Regions from separate parts of the Bradyrhizobium sp. LVM 105 genome, predicted to be linked through region 2. Evidence: riboswitches for the same ligand, from Rfam matches in the RefSeq annotation. Region 2 holds a riboswitch; the other holds the start of a gene.
What was found. Region 2 has a riboswitch for S-adenosylmethionine ahead of metX (homoserine O-acetyltransferase MetX). Riboswitches for the same ligand answer to the same signal wherever they lie in the genome.
Positions count from the first base shown of each region.

Region 1: another riboswitch for S-adenosylmethionine. It lies ahead of D6B98_RS27435 (O-succinylhomoserine sulfhydrylase); the one in region 2 lies ahead of metX (homoserine O-acetyltransferase MetX).

Region 1 is NZ_QZMV01000012.1:2,463-13,394, forward strand. It holds gene D6B98_RS27425 (SGNH/GDSL hydrolase family protein) at 1-442, shown strand, start outside; gene D6B98_RS27430 (SGNH/GDSL hydrolase family protein) at 455-1,447, shown strand; gene D6B98_RS27435 (O-succinylhomoserine sulfhydrylase) at 1,587-2,774, opposite strand; SAM riboswitch at 2,848-2,927, opposite strand; gene D6B98_RS27440 (2'-deoxycytidine 5'-triphosphate deaminase) at 3,023-4,144, shown strand; gene D6B98_RS27445 (PAS domain S-box protein) at 4,405-4,821, shown strand; gene D6B98_RS27450 (hypothetical protein) at 4,926-5,975, shown strand; gene D6B98_RS27460 (MATE family efflux transporter) at 6,321-7,760, shown strand; gene D6B98_RS27465 (hypothetical protein) at 7,856-8,278, opposite strand; gene D6B98_RS27470 (SRPBCC family protein) at 8,391-8,792, opposite strand; gene D6B98_RS27475 (VOC family protein) at 8,939-9,298, opposite strand; gene D6B98_RS27480 (helix-turn-helix transcriptional regulator) at 9,355-10,194, opposite strand; gene D6B98_RS27485 (methylated-DNA--[protein]-cysteine S-methyltransferase) at 10,205-10,783, opposite strand.
Region 2 is NZ_QZMV01000009.1:88,782-99,713, forward strand. It holds gene hisC (histidinol-phosphate transaminase) at 1-483, opposite strand, end outside; gene D6B98_RS24065 (chorismate mutase) at 520-1,368, opposite strand; SAM riboswitch at 1,525-1,604, shown strand; gene metX (homoserine O-acetyltransferase MetX) at 1,696-2,901, shown strand; gene metW (methionine biosynthesis protein MetW) at 2,904-3,566, shown strand; gene D6B98_RS24080 (alpha/beta fold hydrolase) at 3,683-4,546, opposite strand; gene D6B98_RS24085 (NlpC/P60 family protein) at 4,763-5,422, shown strand; gene D6B98_RS24090 (MOSC domain-containing protein) at 5,552-6,340, opposite strand; gene clpB (ATP-dependent chaperone ClpB) at 6,579-9,230, shown strand; gene D6B98_RS24100 (hypothetical protein) at 9,311-9,577, opposite strand; gene D6B98_RS24105 (SMP-30/gluconolactonase/LRE family protein) at 9,661-10,932, opposite strand, start outside.

The sequences.
Region 1 (10,932 bases), on a different contig from region 2:
AGAGGAGACCGCGTCCACTTTCGTTAAGCTGATGGAAGCAAAAACGCCTAATTTGGTGATCTGGCAGACCGGGACCGTGGATGCTATCCGATCCATCGATCCCGACGAATTTCGTAGCGCGGTGACCGAGGGGGTTGTTGCACTGCAAAAGGCAGGGGCCGACGTCGTCTTGATGAACTTGCAATACAGCCCGCGTACGGAGACCATGATCTCGGCGCCACCTTATCTCGACAACATGCGGGTGGTGGCGCAGGAGCACGACATCCCGCTGTTCGATCGCTTCGCGATCATGCGGCAGTGGAATGACCAGGGTCAGTTCGACCTGTTCAGCCCGTCCCGCGGGCCCGAGCTGGCGAAGCAGGTCCATGACTGCCTTGGCCGGGCGTTGGCACAGTTCGTGTTTGATGCAGCCCGTCTGGAGCCGGCCCAGCAGCAAAATTGAGGTCTAGCGTTAATGAGTTCTCTCCGCCCTTTTTGCCCGACGGCATGGCTGGCCGCGCCTGCAGCCGCAGCGCTGTTGTTGCTGATGCCCGCCTCGCCATCGCATGCCCAGACGGCAGCCGCACAGGCGACACCCGCCCCCGCGCAGTCGGCTGATCCCGCTCCCGCTTCCCCCTCCCAGACCACCGTCGCCGCGACCTCGCCCGAGCAGCGCGGCATCACGGCGCGCGCCATCGACAAGGTGAAGCAGGCCGCCAAATCCGCCAGCGACATCTTCAACCGTGTGCCCTGCCAGTCGCCGAAGGACGGTTCGAAGGCGATGGGCTCGCTGCCGCACGTTGCTGGCAAGCTCGTCGCGGGGCTGCCCGTCGTCATCGTCGCGTTCGGCTCGTCGTCGACTCAAGGGTTCGGCGCGAGCTCGCCCGAGTTCAATTACCCCAATCGTCTCGCCGCGCAGCTGCGCCGGCACTATCCGACCGCCGACATCAGCGTCATCAATGCCGGTGTCGGCGGCGAGGACGCGCCCGAGATGATGAAGCGCCTTCAGACGCAGGTGATCGACATGCATCCGGATCTCGTGATCTGGCAGGTCGGCACCAACGCCGTGTTGCGCAATCTCGATCCCGCCGAAACCGCCAAGATGGTGGAGGACGGCATCAGCCGCATCCAGGCCGCGGGCGGTACCGACATCGTGCTGGTCGATCCGCAATATTCGCCGGCCGTCAACCAGCGCGCCGAGAGCGCCGGCAAGATGGTGAAGCTGCTCGGCAAGGTCGCCGAGCTCCGCCACGTCGGAATCTTCCCGCGCTTCGAGGTGATGCGCGACTGGCACGAGAAGCAGGCCATTCCGGTCGAAGGCTTCGTGATCGCCGACGGCCTGCACATGAACGATTGGGGCTATGCCTGCTTCGCCCAGCTGCTCGGCGACGACATCATCCGCTCGGTCGGCCAGATCAGGCTCGGCGTCAACGTGCCGGTGGACGTGCGGACGTATCGGCCGATGTGACGAGGTGCCGTAGGGTGAGTTAGGCGAAGCCGTAACCCACCATGCATCAACGAGTGCCGAACGAAGTTGGTGGATTACGCCGTGCGAACTGCGCTTCGCGCAGTCGCAGGGCTAATCCACCCTACGAGACCTTCGCCGCCTACGCCTTCTCCAGCGCCGCCGTCAGATCCTCGATCAGATCATCGGCATGCTCGAGCCCCGCCGAGAAGCGAATGAAGCCTTCGCCGATGCCGAGGGCGGCGCGGTCTTCCGGCTTCAGGCGCTGATGCGTCGTGGTGGCCGGGTGCGTGACGAGGCTCTTGGCGTCGCCGAGATTGTTCGAGATCCTCGCAAGCTTGAGCGCGTTGAGCACGCGGAACGCGGCCGCCTTGCCGCCCTTGACCTCAAAGCCGACCAGCGTCGAGCCGCCGCGCATCTGCTTTTTCACCAGTGCCGCCTGCGGATGATCGGCGCGGCCGGGATAGACCAGCCGCGAAATCTTCGGGTGGCTCGCCAGCACCTCGGCGATGCGCCCCGCGGTCTCGGTCTGCGCGCGCACCCGCACGCCCAGCGTCTCCAGGCCCTTGAGCAGGACCCAGGCGTTGAATGGCGAGATCGACGGGCCGGTCTGGCGCATGAAATTGTGGATGTGCTCGGCGATGAAGGCTTCCGAGGACAGGATGATGCCGCCGAGGCAACGGCCCTGGCCGTCGATATGCTTGGTCGCGGAATAGACCACGACGTCGGCGCCGAGCGCCAGCGGGCTCTGCCAGATCGGGGTTGCGAACACGTTGTCGACGACGAGCCGCGCGCCGCCCTTGTGCGCGATCTCGGCGATCGAGGGAATGTCGAGCACGTCCAGCGTCGGGTTGGTCGGGCTCTCCAGGAAGAACGTCTTGGTGTTGGGCCGGAGCGCGCGCTGCCATTGGTCGAGGTCGAGCCCGTCGACCAGCGTGGTCTCGATGCCGTAGCGCGGCAACAGGTCCTGGATGACGTAGAGGCACGAGCCGAACAGCGCGCGGGAGGCGACGACGTGATCGCCGGCCTTGAGCGGCGCCAGGATCGCGGTCGTCACCGCGGCCATGCCTGTCGCCGCCGAGCGGGCGGCCTCGGCGCCCTCGAGCTCGATCATGCGGCGCTCGAACATCGCGATGGTGGGATTGGAATAGCGCGAATAGATGAAGCCGGGGTCCTCGCCCTTGAACCGCGCCTCGCATTGCTCGGCGGTGTCGTAGACATAGCCCTGGGTCAGGAACAGCGCCTCCGACGTCTCGCCAAATTGCGAGCGCAGGGTGCCGGAATGAACCAGGCGGGTTTCGGGGCGGTAAGCAGCAGGCGACTTCGACATAGGACCCTCCGACATGACCGTGAATGCGAAACGGTCACAAAAAAACCGGCCTGGATATCTCCACGGGCCGGGATCACAGAGGTCCCCGGCCTGTTTAGCGACTTATTTAACGTGGCTGCAAGCCGGCCGGCTCAAATCACCACGGGATAAGTGATGCTCATATTCGGCAATGCCCTTTCCGTCAAGGCGTCCATCGGATAGCCGTAAAAGACCTGTATTTCCGGCATGTCCGGATGCATTTGACCCTGATGAGGACCCCCCGGTTGACGTTCACGGTCGCGCCCGACGCCAATGGTATCCTGCCCGACCGCATGATCGCGGCGATGGCGGAGGCAGGCCTCATCCTGCCCGCCTATGACTTCGTCGAGAGCCAGATCCAGCCGGCGAGCCTCGATCTGCGTCTCGGCGACATCGCCTATCGCGTCCGCGCCAGCTTCCTGCCCGGTCCCGGCGCCACCGTCGCCGAGCGCATCGACGAGTTGAAGCTGCACGAGTTCAGCCTCGCCGACGGCGCGGTGCTGGAGACCAACTGCGTCTACATCGTGCCGCTGCTGGAAAGCCTCGCGCTGCCGCCGGAGATCGTCGCGGCCGCGAACCCCAAGAGCTCCACCGGCCGGCTCGACGTCTTCACCCGCGTGATCGCCGACGGCACCCGCCGCTTCGACATGATCGGCGCCGGCTATCACGGTCCGCTCTATGCCGAGATCAGCCCGAAGACGTTCCCGGTGCTGGTGCGCGAGGGCTCGCGCCTCAGCCAGGTGCGCTTCCGCACCGGCGATGCCATCCTCAACGCCGACGAGCTCGACGGCTTGCATGCCGCCGAGCGCCTCGTCGACATCGACGATGCCGATCTGTCGGGCGGCGTTGCCGTCTCCGTCGACCTGTCCGGCGAGAAAGCGAGCGGCTTCGTCGGCTATCGCGCCAAGCGGCATACCGGCGTGGTCGACGTCGACCGCCGCTCCGGCTACGCGGTGGAAGATTTCTGGGAGCCGATGTCGGCCCGTCCCGACGGCAGCCTGATCCTCGATCCCGGCGAGTTCTACATCCTCGCCTCGAAGGAAGCCGTGCAGGTGCCGCCCGACTACGCCGCGGAGATGGTGCCGTTCGATCCCCTGGTCGGCGAATTCCGGGTGCATTACGCCGGATTCTTCGATCCCGGCTTCGGCTATGCCGGCGCCGGCGGGCAGGGCTCGCGCGCCGTGCTGGAGGTGCGCTCGCGCGAAGTGCCGTTCATCCTCGAGCACGGCCAGATCGTCGGCCGTCTCGTCTACGAGAAGATGCTGGCCCGCCCCGACGCGATGTACGGCCAGCGCATCGGCTCGAACTATCAGGCCCAGGGTCTCAAACTATCGAAGCATTTTCGGGTGTAGCGGCACATCCTACTGTCATGCCCCGGCTTGCCGCCTTCGCTGAAGCTTCGGCGCGCCGAGCAACTCCGTGGGCCTCGGCGTAGCCTTGGCGGAGCCGGGACCGGGGCATCCAGTACGCCGCGGCCTATCGGCTCAATCACTGCGGCCTCTGGAATACTGGATCGCCCGCCCCAGTGCGCAAGTGCGCACAAGGCGGGCGATGACACCGAATGTGTGTCGGAGTGCCAGGCAAGCTCGCGGACTATGGCGAAGGAAATGACATGAGCCATCCCTCCGAACTCGACGCAAGGATCGCCGAAAACGTTGCGGATGCGCTGATCTATTCGGATCGCTCGGGCGCGATCATGCGCTGGAACGGTGCCGCGACGGCCCTGTTCGGCTTCTCCGCTGCGGAAGCACTCGGCCAGAATCTCGATCTGATCATTCCCGAGCATCTGCGCGCCGCGCACTGGAAGGGGTTTGAGGCCGCGCTCGCCAGCGGCAGCATGAAGCTTGCGGGCAGGCCGACGCTGACCCGCGCGCTGCACAAGAGCGGACGCAAGCTCTACATCGAGATGACGTTCGCCCTGGTGCGGGATTCCGGCGGCAACGTCCTCGGGTCCGTGGCGATGGCGCGCGATGTCACCGAACGGGTCGAGCGTGAGCGCGCCGCCAAGGCGCCGCCGCAAACTTCGTGATGCGGAATTGGCGGGCGGCCGCGCAGGGAGCCCTGCATGGGCGTGATGTTGCCTGCCGCAAGGCGTGGTGACACACTCGATCGAAACAACGATCGGGAGCGAACATGGCCGCTTTGGACGCCGCGCAGGAAGCCCAATGGCAGCGCTGGCGCGCGGTCGCCGGCCTCTATCACGCTTTTTTCACCGGCCTCATCCTCACCGTCGTCACACGGCGCGGCACGGCTGACGCCGCCGAGTTCGTCTTCCGCGTGTTTCGCCGCCAGCAGCAGGAGCGTTTCCTGCCGGGCCTGAGGAAGCTCGGGATCGATCATCTGCCGCCGGCGGTGGCGGCCGCGCAATATCACTACCTCTCCAACTGGATCGGCGGCGTGCATGTCGAATACATGTACGAGAGCGACACCAAGGCCTGGATCCGTTATCCGCCGCCGCGCTGGATCTGGAAGGGCACCGCGATCTGCGGTGTGCCCGGCGAGGTGTCGCGCGCGATGCTGCGCGGCTGGCACGCCAACAATGGCGCAGCCCTCGGCGATCTCAGGCTCGGCTTCGTCTGCACCAAGCAGAGCGTCGACGGCCAGGACGGGCTGGAAGGATACTACCACCAATACGATCATCCGCTCGAGCTGGACCAGCGGCTGGTGTTCGCACGCCATCTCGAAGCGCCGCTGTTCGATGCGAAGACGGCGCCAGCGCTTCCCGTGGCGAGCTGGCCGAAACCGCGCCTGGAAAAAGCCTATCGCAATTACGCGATGGAATATGTGCGCACCGCGGCGCCCGTGATGGTGCAGCTGTTCGGTCCTGAAGACGCCGGCTACTTGCTGCACCTCACCGGCAAGCTGATCGGGATGCAATACTTTGACGACGTCGCCGCCGCGCTGGCGATGAGCCGCGGCGGGGCAAGCGAATTCGCCGCGTTCCTGAATGCGCTGCTTGCTGCGCAGGATGATGCGGTTGAGACCGCACGATCCGAAAGCGCCTTCGAGGTTCGTCAGGAGACGTGGAAGCTGATGGACGACGTTGCCGACTATCATCCGGCCTGCGCCAAGGTGCTGGAGGGGCTGTTCGAAGGCCTCGCCGCAGGCTGCGGGCGGCATATCGCCGTGCATATGCGCCCCGCCGCTGGTTGCCGCCCGCCATTCGTCTGGACGATCGGATAGACGGCAGTGCCGCAGCGGTTACCACCTCGCCCCGCTTGCGGGGAGAGGTCGGATTGCATCGAAGATGCAATCCGGGTGAGGGGGACTCTCCGCGAGCCCAACTCTCACCGTCCTCGCGGAGACTCCCCCTCACCCCAACCCTCTCCCCGCAGGCGGGGAGAGGGAGATGAGAGAGCCGCAATTCCATCCATCGAAATGCGCTGCCGCAGGGCACGCCTGCATCAGGCGCAGGAGGAATCGGCCATGGCCGTGCTAACAAGCCTCCCGGCGCGCCCCGCGCGAACAAATTGATTGCCACACCCAAGCATTGCCGCGCCGCCAAGGGCGCCCGAGCCCGGAGAGGACATGTCCGACATCGCCGAAATCCCGGTCGATGAGCAAGAGCGTCCGCTGCCGCCGCCGCCGGTGCGAAGCGCGCTGACCGACGGACCGATCCTGCGCACGCTGCTCGGCCTCGCCTGGCCCAACGCGATCGCGCTGTCGGCCGGCACCTGCACGGTGATCGCGGAAACCTCCTATATCGGCCGGCTCGGGGTCGAGGCGCTGGCGGCGATGGCGCTGGTGTTCCCGACCATCATCCTGACCATGACCATGTCGGGCGGCGCCATGGGCGGCGCGGTGGCGTCCGCCATTGCGCGCGCGCTCGGTGCCGGCGATCGCGAGCGCGCCGGCACGCTCGCCGCGCACGCGATGCTGATCGGCATCAGCTTCGGCCTCGTCTTCATGCTGGGTATGCTGATCTTCGGCCCCAAAGTGCTCGAGATGCTCGGCGGCCGCGGCGATGTGCTGACGCATGCGGTCGCCTACACGCAGGTGTTTTTCGGTGGCGCCGTGCTGCCCTGGCTGCTCAACACCATGGCCGGCGTGCTGCGCGGCACCGGCAACATGAAGCTGCCCTCGTTCCTGATCCTCAACTCCGCGGCCTGGCAGATCGTGCTCGGCGGCACGCTCGGCCTCGGGCTCGGCCCGGTGCCGCAGTTCGGCATGCACGGCGTCGCGGCCGGCGCGCTGATCGCCTATGCCATGAACATCTGCATCATGGGCTGGTACCTGTTCTCCGGCCGCGCGCGCGTCACACCGAAGCTGCGCGGCTTGCGCATCCAATGGGCGATGTTTTTCGACATCCTGAAGGTCGGCGCCATCGCCTGCTTCTCGCCGCTGCAATCGGTGCTGACGATCTCGATCTTCACCCACATGCTGGCGCAGTTCGGCACCACGATCCTGGCCGGCTACGGCATCGGTGCGCGGCTCGAATTCCTGCTGACCTCGATCGCGTTCTCGTTCGGCATCGCCTGTGTGCCGATGGTCGGGATGGCGATCGGCGCAGGCAACATCACGCGCGCCCGGCGCATCGCCTGGATTGCCAGTGCGGCAGCCTTCGTCGCCGTCGGCGCGCCGGCCTGCGTCGTTGCGATGTTCCCCGATCTCTGGATCGACATGTTCACCGACAGCGCGGCCGTGCGCGCGGCGAGCCATCAATATCTCTCGACGGTCGGGCCGTTCTACGCCTTTTTCGGCATCGCCACGACGATGTATTTCTCCTCGCAAGGCGCGGCCAAGGTGATCGGGCCGGTGCTGGCGCAGACGGCGCGGCTGGTCTACATCTCGGCGGTCGGCTGGTGGCTGTCGACCCATGAGGCCACCGCGCAGAGCTTTTTCTGGCTGGCCGCGAGCTCGATGGTCGTGCTCGGCCTGCTCTCATCCTCCAGCGTCGTGCTGACGCGCTGGGGACCGCGCGCGAGCACGCCCGCGATCAGACCAGCGCTATCGGGTGCCACCGACTAAAGCGCGATGCGATTAGGATGAATCGTCATCGCGCTTTAGGTTGCTGTTTGCATGATCTTTTCGGAAAACCGCTGCGCACTTTTCCGGATCATGCTTTAGCGATGCCTGTGGCGGCGATGGCCGCTGCCGCCGCCGGCACCGCCGAGCATGCCCATGATGTCGCCGCCGCCCATGCCGCCGAGCCCGGTCGGCATATAGCCGCTACCGCCCATCGGCATGTAGCCGCCGTAGTTCGGCGCGCCGAAGCCGCCGCCCATCATGCCACCGAGCCCGCCGCCGCCGTTCTCCATCATGCGGCTCATCATCGGCCCCATGGTCTGCATCATCATGGCGAAGCGGCGCTTACCCATCTTCGCCTTCATCATCTCCAGCATCGGCGCCATCTGGGTCATCATGTCCTCGCCGCCGGCCCCGCCTCCGCCGAATCCTGCGAGCTGCGCCTTCGCAGGCGTGCTTGCGGCGGAAAACAGCAGCAGCACGGCGGCTGCCTGGCAGATCACCTTGTCCGCACCTCTCATGACATGCTCCTCGCGTGCGCAGCCCGCCGGGAGAGCGGAGCCAACCGGACGCACGCGACCATGATTGCGGCCGGCGAGGGCGGAGCTCTGTGAGAAAACTCACAGAGGGCGGTCAGGCCGCGGCAGGTGGAAACGCCCTTCGTATCGCGATGACCGCGTCCCTGGTCTGTCCCTGAACGTAAGACGCAAGCTCGTTCGGCAGCATGTCGATGGTCCAGACCAGGCGGCAACGCGTCTCGCCGTCGGCGATCACCTGCACCGAGGCGCTGTAGTGCTTCAGCCGCTCGTTGCTGATGGCGTAGACCAGACGCCGCCGCGCGTCGTCGCAATCGACCAGCACCTCCCGCGCCACCGAGCCGTTGGCGAAGCTGACGATGCGCGCATCGCCGTCGAGCGTGCAGGCGGTGACGAAGCCGGGCACCAGCCGTTCATGCAGCGCGCCGAAGTCGCGCACCGCGTCCCAGACGTCGCGCGCGGGGGCGGGTAGGGGGATATCATTGTGGATGGAGGCCATGGGAAGTTCCCTTGATGATGTCGGGGGGGCCACACACGCCGTCATTGCGAGCGCAGCGAAGCAATCCAGAGATGTTTCCGCGGCGACAGTCTGGATTGCTTTGTCGCAAGAGCTCCTCGCAATGACGGAGCCAGCGGTCAGAGCGCTTAGCTACAAACCGCCTCGACATTGTTGCCGTCGGGATCGATCAGGAACGCGGCGTAATAGGTCGGGCTGTAATCCTTGCGCGGTCCGGCGCCGCCATTGTCGCGGCCGCCGCTCTTCAGCCCTTCGCTGTGGAACGCCTTGACCGCGTCATGGCTGCCGGCGCGAAACGCAATGTGCGCGCCGTCGGCCTTGCGGCCCTTGTCGAGGTGCAGCCACAGCGCCGGTTCGCCCTTCGGCCCGAAGCCGGCATAGCCGTCGCCGCTCGAGCACAGGACGTAGCCGAGCGGCGCCAGCACCGCGGTGTAGAAGCGCGTCGCGGCGTCGAGGTCGGCAACGCGAAGTCCGATGTGGTCGTACATGTTCGTCTCCATGTGCAAAGCGCGCCGAAACTGGCGCGCGCCGGAGACGAAGCTAGTCAGTTGAGGGCAAGCTGCTCTTGGAGAATCTTGCGCATCCCCTTCGAGGCCTGGCGGAACCTGGTCGGCGATACGCCGGCGGCGCGGTGGAAGGTGCGGACGAAGTTGGAGAGATCGCCGAAGCCGACGTCATAGGCGACATCGGTGACGGCGATGTCATCGTCGGCGAGCAGCCGTGCCGCGTGCCGCAGCCGCGAGCGTACCAGATATTGATGCGGGGTGACGCCGAGCACGCTCGAGAACAGCCGCAGGAAGTGGAACGGGCTGAGGCCCGCCTGCTTTGCGGCCTGTTCGAGATCGACCCCTTCATGCGAATTGTCGTCGATCCACAGTGCGGCCTCCACCGCGCGGCGGCGATCGCGCGCATTGGGCGTGGCCGGCTTGCGCGGCTTGCCCGAGACCAGGTCGACGAAGCGGCCGGCCAGGATCTGGCCGACTTCGTCGAGGCCGATGTCGCTGTTGCCATCTGCCGCCGTCTGGGCGAGCTCGCCCAGCACCATCAGTTCGGGCAGCGGCGGCGTGGCGCCGACCTGCCAGATCTCGCGCCGCCCATTGAGGGCATCGACCATGTCTTCGCTGAAGAAGAATCCCAGGCAGACGTCGCCGCTGACATGCTCATGCGTGCAGGTGTATTCCTCGCCGGGCGCGCCGACCAGCATCGAGCCCGCCACCAGCTCGAAGAACCCGGCGCGGCAACGGCAGCCGAAGCTGCCCGAGCGGACATAGGCGATGGAATGCCCGGTGCGGCATTCGGCAAACGGCGTGTCGTCCGGTCCCGCATCGCAACGGAACTCGCAGACCGTGATCGATTGTGACGTCAGCAATGTGGTCGCGTCCATGCCGCCTTATCTAGGTGGACGGCCTCGGCGGAGCAACGGGCAGCAGCACCTCGAACAGCGTCTTGCTGGCGACGGGATGGGCGCCCTCCAGCGCCAGCAGCCGCCGCTTGGAGATCACCCCGCCAAAGGGCGAGAGCCGGTCGGTGTAACTGCCGGCCTCCAGCACCCGGTGGCAGGGCACGATCAGCATGTAGGGATTTTTTGCGATCGCCTGCGCCACCGAATGCGCCGCGCCTGAGGCGCCCAGCGCCTTGGCGACCTCGTGATAGGTGCGCGTCTCGCCGCGTGGAATCGAGCAGGCGAACTCGTAGACGCGCCGGTTGAAGCCGGACACGCCGCCAGCATCCAGGCTGACCTCGGAAAAATCGGGATCGCCGCCCTGCAGCAGGGCTGTGATGCCCTCGATCGCAAGCTCGGCGTTCTCGCACGGCCGCTGTTCGCGCGCCTCGGGATGAACCTGGAATATCCGGCGCCGGGTGTCGATCTCCCGCGCTTCCGGCAATTGCACGGCGACGACGCCTGTGCCGCTCCAGATGATGCCGCAGCGGCCTATGGCCGTGTCGAATATCGAATAGCCGCGCCCCACCATGCACACGCCCCACTCAGTGCACGTTTCGCCCCAGACATCCGATCATAACACCGCCACAATCCGGCGCACCTGGAATCTTATCAGGACGTTAAGAACCGCCCGGCCGGGCGCGCCAAACCGCTTGGCGGCAGGCGCCGTCTCGGCTAATC
Region 2 (10,932 bases):
ATTGTTGGGGTTGGCGAGCCAGACCAGCTTGGTCTTCGGCGTCACCGCCTTGAGGATGGCATCGACGTCGCAGGTCAGATCCTTCTCCTGCGCGATGACGTTCTTGGCGCCGACCGCCATGGTCGCGATCGGGTAGACCAGGAAACCATGCGTGGTGGAGATCGCCTCGTCGCCGTGACTGAGATAGGTGTGGGCGAGCAGATTGAGGATCTCGTCCGAGCCGGCGCCGCAGATGATGCGGTTGGGGTCGAGCCCGAAGGAGCGGCCGATCGCCTCGCGCAGCACGCGCGAGGTGCCTTCCGGGTAGTCTTCCAGGTGGTCCGCCACGCGCTTGAACGCCTCGATCGCCTTGGGCGAGGGCCCGAACGGCGTCTCGTTGGCCGAGAGCTTGAACACCTTGCGGCCCGGTTCGGCGACCGGGCTCTTGCCGGGCGTGTAGGGCGCAATATCGAGAATGCCGGGATTCGGCACGGGGCGGGACATCTTGAACTCCGAAAATGGCAGGGCGTGGCGCGTGGTTTACGATTTCGCCCCGGTCGGGGGCACCGTATAGCGCGTTGCGTGGCTGCCGACGAGGGCCACAGAGCGCACCGAGGCCCCCGCCTCGATCAGGGCAGCCCTGATTTTATCGATGCTGGTCGCGCTCGTGACCGAGACCAGCAGCGCCGCGCCGTCGAAGGCGGTGTCGGGCACCGCGACGATCTCGGCGAGCGGCGACAGGGCGCGCGCGACTTCCGCGTTCCACCCCGACACGCGGACGCTGAAGGTCTCGACCTCCGTGTCCAGGGCGCTGTCGGCGACGCGCGAGACCGCGAACACCGGCAGTGCGGCCGGATGGTCGGCGCGCTCGACGAAGGGCATCCGCGCGATGATCTTCGGCGCGCCGGCGGCTTCCAGCTCCAGCCACCACGGCGTGCGGCTCGACGTCGCCGAGACCAGCGCCAGATCGCCCTTGGATCTCGCTACCGCCTCGACCGCGGCCTGCGCGCTGAAATGCGCGACGTAAGGCACCGTGAAGCCGAAATGGAAGCGCACGGAATCGCGCATCGCCGGCTCGCTCGCCGAGATGTCGGCATGCACCGAGAACGGCGCCTGCACATAGGTGAAGGTCGAGATGATGACGCGCCAGATGCTCTCGACCGTGTCGAGCGGCAGGATGCCGCGATGGCGCCGCACGAGGTCGCGCATCATGGCGGCCTCGCGCGCCGGGCGGAATGCCGAGCCGACCTCCTGGGTCTGCTTCACCTGGATCAGGCGGTCGATGATGTCGCCGCGCTGCATCAACAGGCGATGCATGCTCTCGTCGATCGCGTCGATCTCCTTGCGCAGTTCCTGCAATGATGGCGGCGCGGGCGGACGTTGGGACATATCTGGCGGTCGATCGTTCCGAATGGGGATGTTCTGATTAGGCAGTCGGGGCGGCGAAAGCAAAGAGAAATGACGTCCTTTCCAGGCGACGCGGCAGAGGCGAATTGAGCCGATCCGGGCCGCGACTTGACGAAAACCGCCCAAGACGGTAGCTTTTGCCCGTTCCGTGGTCATTTGAGCCGGCCGGCTTGCAGCCACGTTAAAAAACTCGCTAAACAGGCCGGGGACGCTTCCGATCCCGGCCGAACCTATCGTTCAGGCCGGGTTTTTCATGGCCTGATGCAAGTGGCGATCAAGCGTTTGATCGCAAACGAGGTCGATGGTCAGATGGGTGGCGTCAAGTCGATACCGAGTCCTGCGATCAGCGCCGACGAGCGGTCGCACGAGGTGGATCATCCGAGCTCGCAGGTTGCGCATTTCGGTGCCGAGCAGCCGCTGCGGCTCGATTGCGGTGTCGATCTCAGCCCGTTCCAGATCGCCTACCAGACCTATGGCGAGCTCAACGCCGATCGCTCCAACGCGGTCCTGATCTGCCATGCCCTGACCGGCGATCAGCATGTCGCCAATGTCCATCCCGTCACCGGCAAGCCCGGCTGGTGGGAAACCCTGGTCGGCCCCGGCCGTCCGATCGATCCCAAGCACTACTTCATCATCTGCTCCAACGTGATCGGCGGCTGCATGGGCTCGACTGGGCCGGCGTCGATCAATCCCGCCACCGGCAAGGTCTGGGGGCTCGAATTTCCCGTCATCACGATTCCGGACATGGTGCGCGCGCAGGCCATGCTGATCGATCGGCTCGGCATCGACACGCTGTTTGCGGTGGTCGGCGGCTCGATGGGCGGCATGCAGGTGCTGCAATGGACCGCGGCCTATCCTGGGCGCGTGTTCTCCGCGCTGGCGATCGCCTGCGCGACGCGGCACTCGGCGCAGAACATCGCCTTCCACGAGCTCGGCCGTCAGGCCGTGATGGCCGATCCCGATTGGCACGGCGGCGGCTATGCCGATCGCGGCATCCATCCGCATCGCGGGCTCGCGGTGGCGCGCATGGCGGCGCACATCACCTATCTCTCCGACGCGGCGCTGCATCGCAAGTTCGGCCGACGCATGCAGGACCGCGAGTTGCCGACCTTCTCGTTCGACGCCGACTTCCAGGTCGAGTCCTATCTGCGCTACCAGGGCTCGTCCTTCGTCGAGCGTTTCGATGCCAATTCCTATCTCTATCTGACGCGCGCGATGGACTATTTCGACATCGCCGCCGACCATGGCGGCGTGCTCGCAAAGGCGTTCGCGGGAATTGCGACCCGCTTCTGCGTCGTCTCCTTCACCAGCGACTGGCTGTTTCCGACCTCGGAATCGCGCGCGCTGGTGCATGCGCTGAACGCCTCGAGCGCGCGCGTGTCGTTCGCCGAGATCGAGACCGATCGCGGTCACGACGCCTTCCTGCTCGACGTGCCCGAATTCTTCGACATCTCCCGCGCCTTCCTGCAATCGGCAGGCAAGGCGCGCGGGCTCACCGGCAAGAAGGACGGCTAGCGATGTCTGTACAGGAAGTGCTGCCGCTCGGCGGCATTGCGGCGGGTCAGTCCGGCCAGTTTCGCGCCGATCACCTCCTGGTCGCCGAGATGGTCAAGCCGGGCTCGAAAGTGCTCGACGTCGGCTGCGGCGAGGGCGACCTGCTTCAGCTCCTGGAGACCCGCGGCATCGACGGCCGCGGCATCGAGCTGTCGCGCGAGGGCGTCAACCGCTGCGTCGCCAAGGGCCTTGCGGTGGTGCAGGGCGACGCCGACACCGACCTCGTCAATTATCCCGACGATGCCTTCGACTACGTGATCCTGTCGCAGACGCTGCAGGCGACGCGGCAGCCGCGGGTGGTGCTGGAAAATCTGCTGCGCATCGGCCGAAGAGCCATCGTCTCGTTCCCGAATTTCGGCTTCTGGAAGATGCGGCTCCAGCTCCTGATCGGCGGCCACATGCCGCGCACCGAGAACCTGCCGGCGACCTGGTACGACACCGCCAACATCCATTTCTGCACCATCAAGGACTTCGTGCAGCTCTGCGACGAGATCAACGTCAAGATGGAGCGCTCGGTGGCGCTCGATCTCTACGGCCGCCCGGTGCCGCTGAACCTGCCCTGGTGGGTGTGGAACATGTTCGGCGAGCAGGCGGTGTTTCTGCTGAGCAGGGGCGGGGGGAAGTAGTCTCTCTCCGTCATTCCGGGGCGATGCGAAGCATCGAGCCCGGAATCCATCGTGCCACAGCGTTTGCGGCCCGATGGATTCCGGGCCCGCGCCTTCGGCGCATCCCGGAATGACAGCTAGTGTGGGACCAGCGAGCGCGGATCGCGCGCCGGCCAGCGCCCCGCTTCCACCAGCGTGACGAACCGCTCCACGCTCTCGTTGAACAGCGCCGGCTCTTCGAGATTGAGCACGTGGCCGGATTTCGGAAACATCGCCAGCCCCGCCGCGGGAAGGTGCTTCTTCAGGAACAGGCTTGCGCCCACGCACGGATCGTCCTCGTCGCCGCAGATTATCAGTGCCGGCGTCGTCGCCTTCCTGATCGCATCCGTCATCGTGTAGATCGACGGGCGGCCGCCCTGGAAGCCGCGCATCGTGCGCGCCGAACCCTTGGCGTCGTGACGCGCCAGCGCGGCGTAGAAATCGGCGTGGCCGCGCGGATCCTTCACCAGGAAGGGAATCCGGCTCGGCGCCTCGCGCGTGACCTTTGCGACCTCGGCGGAGCCCAGCGTCTCGAACTGCTCGGCATTGGCGCGGCACTGCTGGCGCCAGGCCTCCAGATTCTCGATCTCCGAACCCGAGCCGACGCCGGCCAGCGTCATCGACAGCGCGCGCTGCGGCGCGTTCAACCCGATCTGGAGCGACGAGTAGGCGCCCATCGACAGGCCGACGAGATGCGCGCGCTCGATTCCGAGATGATCAAGCACCGCGAGCGCGTCGCTGTAGAAATGCGTGTAGCTGTAGACTTCGCCCTCGGGCACGTCCGACGGCGTGTAGCCGCGCGCCGAATAGGTGATGCAGCGGTGGCCGCGCGAGAAGTAACGCATCTGCGGCTCCCAATTGGTGTAGTCGGCCGCGAACTCGTGCAGAAAAATGATCGGCGTTCCCCGACCCGCCTCTTCGAAATAGATGCGGACGTCGTCCCTGGTCGTGGCGTGGGGCATTAACCTTTTCCCTCTGTTCAAGCCGCTTTCACAGGATTGCAGTTAATGCTGTTGTCCGCAATGCGGCGGCATCGGACCAGTGTCGGCGCAAAATCATCGCAGCTATTCGCAGACTTTCCGCGTCTTTTTCTCGCCACATCCGGCGGCTTAACGGCCGGACGGATGTCGGCTCTTGCACGGGCCGGCGGGAAGTGGGGTGTCAACGAAGGATGAAGAATGGTTGAGTTGTTTGCGTCTCGCCTGTCGCGTTGTGTTGTTGCGCTGGCGATCTTCTCCGCGGCTTTTGCCGCGTTCGTTTCTCCGGCCTCAGCGCGGCCGCATCATCGTCATAGCGCAGAGCGGCACGCTTACGTGCACCACGCCAGACATCATCATCACCGCCACCACGCACGCAGCTCGCGCTTCGAGCGCAGCGCTGCGCAGTTGCAGGCGAGCGGATTCGCTGGCACTCAGGCGAGCTACGATCCGAACGCCAATAGCGGCGGCATGGCTACCAACACCATGGCCGCGAGCGGCGGCTTCGGTGGGGGTTCGGGCCTCGTCTCGGAGGCGCGCCGCTACATCGGCGGCAATCCGACCGGGCGCGGCAGCCTGTGGTGCGCGCGCTTCATGAACATGGTGCTGCAGCACACCGGTCATCAGGGCACCGGGTCGGATATGGCGAGCTCGTTTGCGCGTTACGGCACGCGCGTCTCCGGTCCGCAGGTCGGCGCCATCGCGGTGATGTCGCGCGGTCGCCGCGGCGGCCATGTCGGCATCGTCACCGGCATCGACGCGCAGGGCAATCCGATCATGATCTCCGGCAACAACGGCAACCGCGTCCGCGAGGCGCCGGTCTCGCGCGGGAAGATCTATGCGTATGTGATGCCGAACTGAGGTGAAGTGCGTAGGGTGGGTTAGCTAGCGGGCGCGCGAAGCGCGGTCCGCTGGCGTAACCCACCTCTTCGGCTTCTGCGGTGACAGACGATGGTGGGTTACGCCTTCGGCTAACCCACCCTACGAAGCTCACAGCAGCTTCGGCTGTTCCACCGCGATCGCATCGCCCACGCCGATCTCGCCACCTTCGATCACCTCGGCGTAGATGCCGCAGTCCATGTGGCCGAGGTGGCGCGAGAGCGTCGGCGGGATCTCGAGATCGCGCTTGGCCGTCACCGGGTCCACATTGGTGGCGGGGCAGCGGACGATGCGCTTGACCACCTTCAGCCGCGCCTGTCCGATCGCAAGCGTCTGGCCGACGAGATCGAGCTCCGACCAGGCCGGCCAGCCTTTCACGTAGAGATTGGCGCGGAAGCGCAGCGGATGCACGGCGGTGCCGCCCAGCATGGTCTCGATGGCGCGGACGCTGCCGAGATTGATGATGGAGACCACCTTGCGGGCGACGTCGGAGAAGCTGTGGTCGCGGCCGGACAGCAGCTTCGGCGGGCCCTTGAGTTCCGGCTGAAAGTTCTCCGCGAAATAGCGCTCGATGGCCGCCCGCCCGGCCGCGGTCTCGAGGTCCCCGCTGGCAACGACCTGACCGTCCCTGCGGATGGTCAGGACATTGCTGGCGTCGTCGAAATGGCTGTCGAGCTCGGCCAGGCGCTCATTGCGCGCCAGCATCAGAAACTGGATTTTCGGCTTCCATTCGGGTGCATCAGGATTGAAGCCGCTCGGGCCGTTCTCGATGGCGTAGCGGCGGTCGGCGGGCAGGGTCTGGCCCACCCGCAAGGGGGCGCGGCGCAGGGGCTCCGGCGTCAGGCCCTTGATCGGGTAGCGGTAGAGGCCGGTGATCTCGGCGGTCTGGCTGGCTGTCATGCCGCTACTTAGGGGATTCGACCGGTCCGCGCCAAGCAGCCGAGAAGCGCACGAAATTGTGAACTCGCCTCTTTCGTTCCGCCGGACCGCTTCCCACATCTGCCTCAGGCCGGCGCCAAGCCGGCAAAAGACCGCCGTTTCCGCTTGAGAATCCTCAATGCGGTCAGCCGAAACCCAATGAAGATGCCGTATTGGGGTGCCTGAGAGGGCCCCAAGGGCAGGCCGAGGGACAGAAAAGATGAATATCGAGAAATATACCGAACGCTCCAGAGGCTTCATCCAGTCCGCGCAGTCGCTCGCGATGCGCGAGGGGCACCAGCAGTTTTCGACCCTGCACATGCTGAAAGTCCTCTTGGACGACAGTGAGGGGCTCGCTGCCGGTCTGATCGACCGCGCTGGCGGCAATTCCCGTGCAATCCTGAAGGCGACCGAGGACGCCCTCGGCAAGGTGCCGAAGGTTTCCGGCGCTGGCGCCGGCCAGATTTACCTCGCACCCGAGCTCGCCCGCACCTTCGACGCCGCCGAGAAGGCCGGCGAGAAGGCCGGCGACAGCTTCGTCACCGTCGAGCGGCTGCTGCTGGGGCTCACGCTGGAGAAGACCAGCGAGGCCGGCACGATCCTGAACAAGGGCGGCGTCACCCCGCAAAACCTCAACGCGGCGATCGAGGCGCTGCGCAAGGGCCGCACCGCGGACTCCGCGACCGCCGAGAACGCTTATGATGCGCTGAAGAAATATGCCCGCGACCTGACCCAGGCGGCGCGCGACGGCAAGCTCGATCCGGTCATCGGCCGCGACGAGGAAATCCGGCGGACCATCCAGGTGCTGTCGCGCCGGACCAAGAACAATCCCGTCCTGATCGGTGAGCCCGGCGTCGGCAAGACCGCCATCGCCGAAGGCCTTGCGCTGCGCATCGTCAATGGCGACGTGCCGGAGAGCCTGAAGGACAAGAAGCTGCTGTCGCTCGATCTCGGCGCGCTGATTGCCGGGGCGAAGTATCGCGGTGAGTTCGAGGAGCGGCTGAAGGCCGTGCTCCAGGAGGTGACCGGGAGCGAGGGCACTTTCATCCTGTTCATCGACGAGATGCACACGCTGATCGGCGCCGGCAAGGGCGACGGCGCGATGGACGCCTCCAACCTGCTCAAGCCGGCGCTCGCGCGCGGCGAGCTGCACTGCATCGGCGCGACCACGCTCGACGAATACCAGAAGCACGTCGAGAAGGATGCCGCGCTGGCGCGGCGCTTCCAGCCGATCTTCATCAGCGAGCCCTCGGTCGAGGACACGATCTCGATCCTGCGCGGCTTGAAGGACAAGTACGAGCAGCACCATGGCGTGCGGATCACCGATTCCGCGCTTGTGGCGGCGACGACCCTGTCCAACCGCTACATCACCGATCGCTTCCTGCCCGACAAGGCGATCGACCTGATGGACGAGGCCGCGGCCCGGCTGAAGATGCAGGTCGATTCCAAGCCGGAGGAGCTGGATTCGCTCGACCGCGAGATCATTCGGCTCAAGATCGAGCAGGAAGCGCTGAAGAAGGAAACCGATCCCGGCTCCAAGTCCAGGCTCCAGACGCTGGAGAAGGATCTGGCCGAGCTCGAGGAGAAGTCGGCCGCGCTGACGGCGCGCTGGAGCGCGGAGAAGAACAAGCTCTCCGACGCCCAGAAGCTGAAGGCCGAGCTCGACGGCTTGCGGGTCGAACTCGCCAACGCGCAGCGGCGCGGCGAATTCCAGAAGGCCGGCGAGCTCGCCTATGGCCGGATCCCGCAGCTCGAGAAGCAGCTTGCCGAGATCGAGGCCAAGGACGACACAAGGCAGAGCTCCGGCGAGATGGTGGAGGAGGCGGTCACCGCCAACCACATCGCGCAGGTGGTCTCGCGCTGGACCGGCGTGCCCGTCGACAAGATGCTGGAAGGCGAGAAGGAGAAGCTCCTCAAGATGGAGGAGCAGCTCGGCAAGCGTGTCGTCGGCCAGGCCGAGGCCGTGCGTGCGGTCGCAACCGCCGTGCGCCGTTCGCGCGCCGGCCTGCAGGACCCGAACCGCCCCACCGGCTCGTTCATGTTCCTGGGGCCCACCGGCGTCGGCAAGACCGAGCTGACGAAAGCCTTGGCCGAGTACCTGTTCAACGACGAGACCGCGATGGTCCGCCTCGACATGTCCGAGTACATGGAGAAGCACTCGGTCTCGCGGCTGATCGGGGCGCCTCCGGGCTATGTCGGCTATGACGAGGGCGGCGCCCTCACCGAGGCGGTGCGGCGCCGGCCTTACCAGGTCGTGCTGTTCGACGAGATCGAGAAGGCGCATCCCGACGTCTTCAACGTCCTGTTGCAGGTGCTCGACGACGGCCGCCTGACCGACGGCCAGGGCCGCACCGTCGACTTCCGCAACACGCTGATCATCATGACCTCGAACCTCGGGTCGGAGTATCTGGTGAACCAGCCCGAGGGCGAGGACACCTCGGCCGTGCGCGAGCAGGTGATGGGAATGGTGCGCGGACATTTCCGCCCCGAATTCCTCAACCGCGTCGACGAGATCATCCTGTTCCACCGCTTGCAGCGCAGCGAGATGGGCCGGATCGTCGAGATCCAGTTCGCGCGGCTGCAGAAGCTGCTGACCGATCGCAAGATCGTGCTGACGCTCGATGCGGCCGGCCGCGACTGGCTCGCCGCCAAGGGCTGGGATCCCGCCTACGGCGCACGTCCGCTGAAGCGCGTGATCCAGCGCCACCTCCAGGACCCGCTCGCCGAGATGATCCTCGCGGGCGACGTCAAGGACGGCGACAGCGTTGCGATCTCGTCCGAAGGCAACGTGCTGACCTTCAACGGCAAGGCGCCGCAGACCGCCGAGATCACCCCGTTCGAGGCGCCGGTGGCGAAGCGCAAGCTGAACTGAGCGCGGTCGTTCGAAAGCAACCAAGCGCTCCGGAGAGGTCAACCTCTCCGGGGCGTTCGACTTGTCCGACGGCCCGCCGGTTAACCGAGTGCTGATGCGGAGCCGGGATCGACAGGGCCTTGCTCCTCGTCGTCTTCAGCGAGATCGGAGAGAATATCCACGAGCTCGCGCACCCGTCCCTGCGCCAGCGGCCGCAAATCGTTGATCATCGGCTCGTCATTGGCGAGCCAGGCCCTGGCTTCTGCGAGCTCCTCGGCGGTTGCGCCGGTTCCGATAATCTGGGCAATGGTGACATCGTCTGCGCCGTCTACCGCCTTGGCGACATCGTCGCGTGAGAGGCGCGTCATGGGCAGCCCTCCTGCTGTCGGCTTCGTCAGCGTCCAACCGGAAACCGGCCCACCGGTTCCCGGCCAACGCGCGCAACCCAGGCCTACTTCTTGGCGGCCTTGTAAATCGCATTCTCGAGGTCCGAGCTGAAATAGATGACGCCCGTCGCCCCGACTGCAACCCCCGTCGGAATATTACTCGGCAATCCGCCAGGCGCACCCGGCAGGCCGATCGGGAGATTGGCCGCGATCTCGGTGATCTTGCCGCTGTCCGGCGCGATCTCGATCAGCCGCTTTGCCCCGACTTCCGCCACGATCAATTGGCCATCGGGACGGCGCGCGATGCCTTCCGGCATTTTCAGCTCCTTCGCGACCACCGTCTTCCCGCCGTTGGCGTCGATCCGGGACACTGTGCCAGCAAAGGCCTCGGTGACGTAGACCTCGTCGGTCTTGCCGCGAACGAGCCCGACCGGGCCCTCGAGGTCGCCGATCAGCGTGGTGCGGTCCTTGCCGTGCTCGCCGCTCACCTTGACCAGCGACTTTGTGCCGAGCTCGGCGACCAAGATGCTGCCGTCCGCGAGCACGATCGCGTCGTGCGGCGCCTTGAAGCCGTGCAGCATGTCGCGCGTGGTGCCGGTCTTGGCGTCGATCACCTGCACGGTGCCGGTGAACCAGCTCGACAGCACCACATCATTGCCCTGCGCCGTCGCGCTCATCGGATATTCGAGCGTCGTGCCGGCGGCGTGCATGCGCGCCTTCTCGGTGACCTCGCCGGTTGCCCCATTCACCGTGCGGTAGGCGAACACGTCGGCGACGTGGATCGTGTCCTTGCCGTTCTCCGAGGTGACGCCGATGCCGCCGGGCAGCGCCAGCTTGCCGATGATGATCTGCCTGGCCTGGCCGGTCGCGGGATCGACCTCCTGTATGCCATTGTCGGCCATGTTGGAGACGTAGATGCGGTCCTTGTCGTCGATGGCGAGGTTGTCCAGCGACGTCTTCAATTGCGCGACAATGGTCTTGCTGCCGGATTTGGGATCGACCCGGACGAGCTGGCCGAGTGCGGTGTCGATCACAAAGAGATTGCCTTTGGAATCGAAGTTCACCGCGGCCGGGATCTTGAAGCCTTCGGCAACGACGGTCAGCTCGGCCTTGTCGACGTCGACCTTGGCGACCTGGCCCTTGAACCAGAGCGGGCCGTAGAGCTTGTCGTCGGGACCAAACTCGAAGCCGTTGAGGCCGCCCATCTTCTCCATGATCTGGCGCGGCGGTTTCAAGCCCTCGACGTCGATCTCGTAGAGCGTGTCGCCGAGGAAGACGGTGGTGGCGTAGAGCCGGCCGTCCTTGCGGAAGGCGAGCGAGTTGATGCCGGGAAGGCC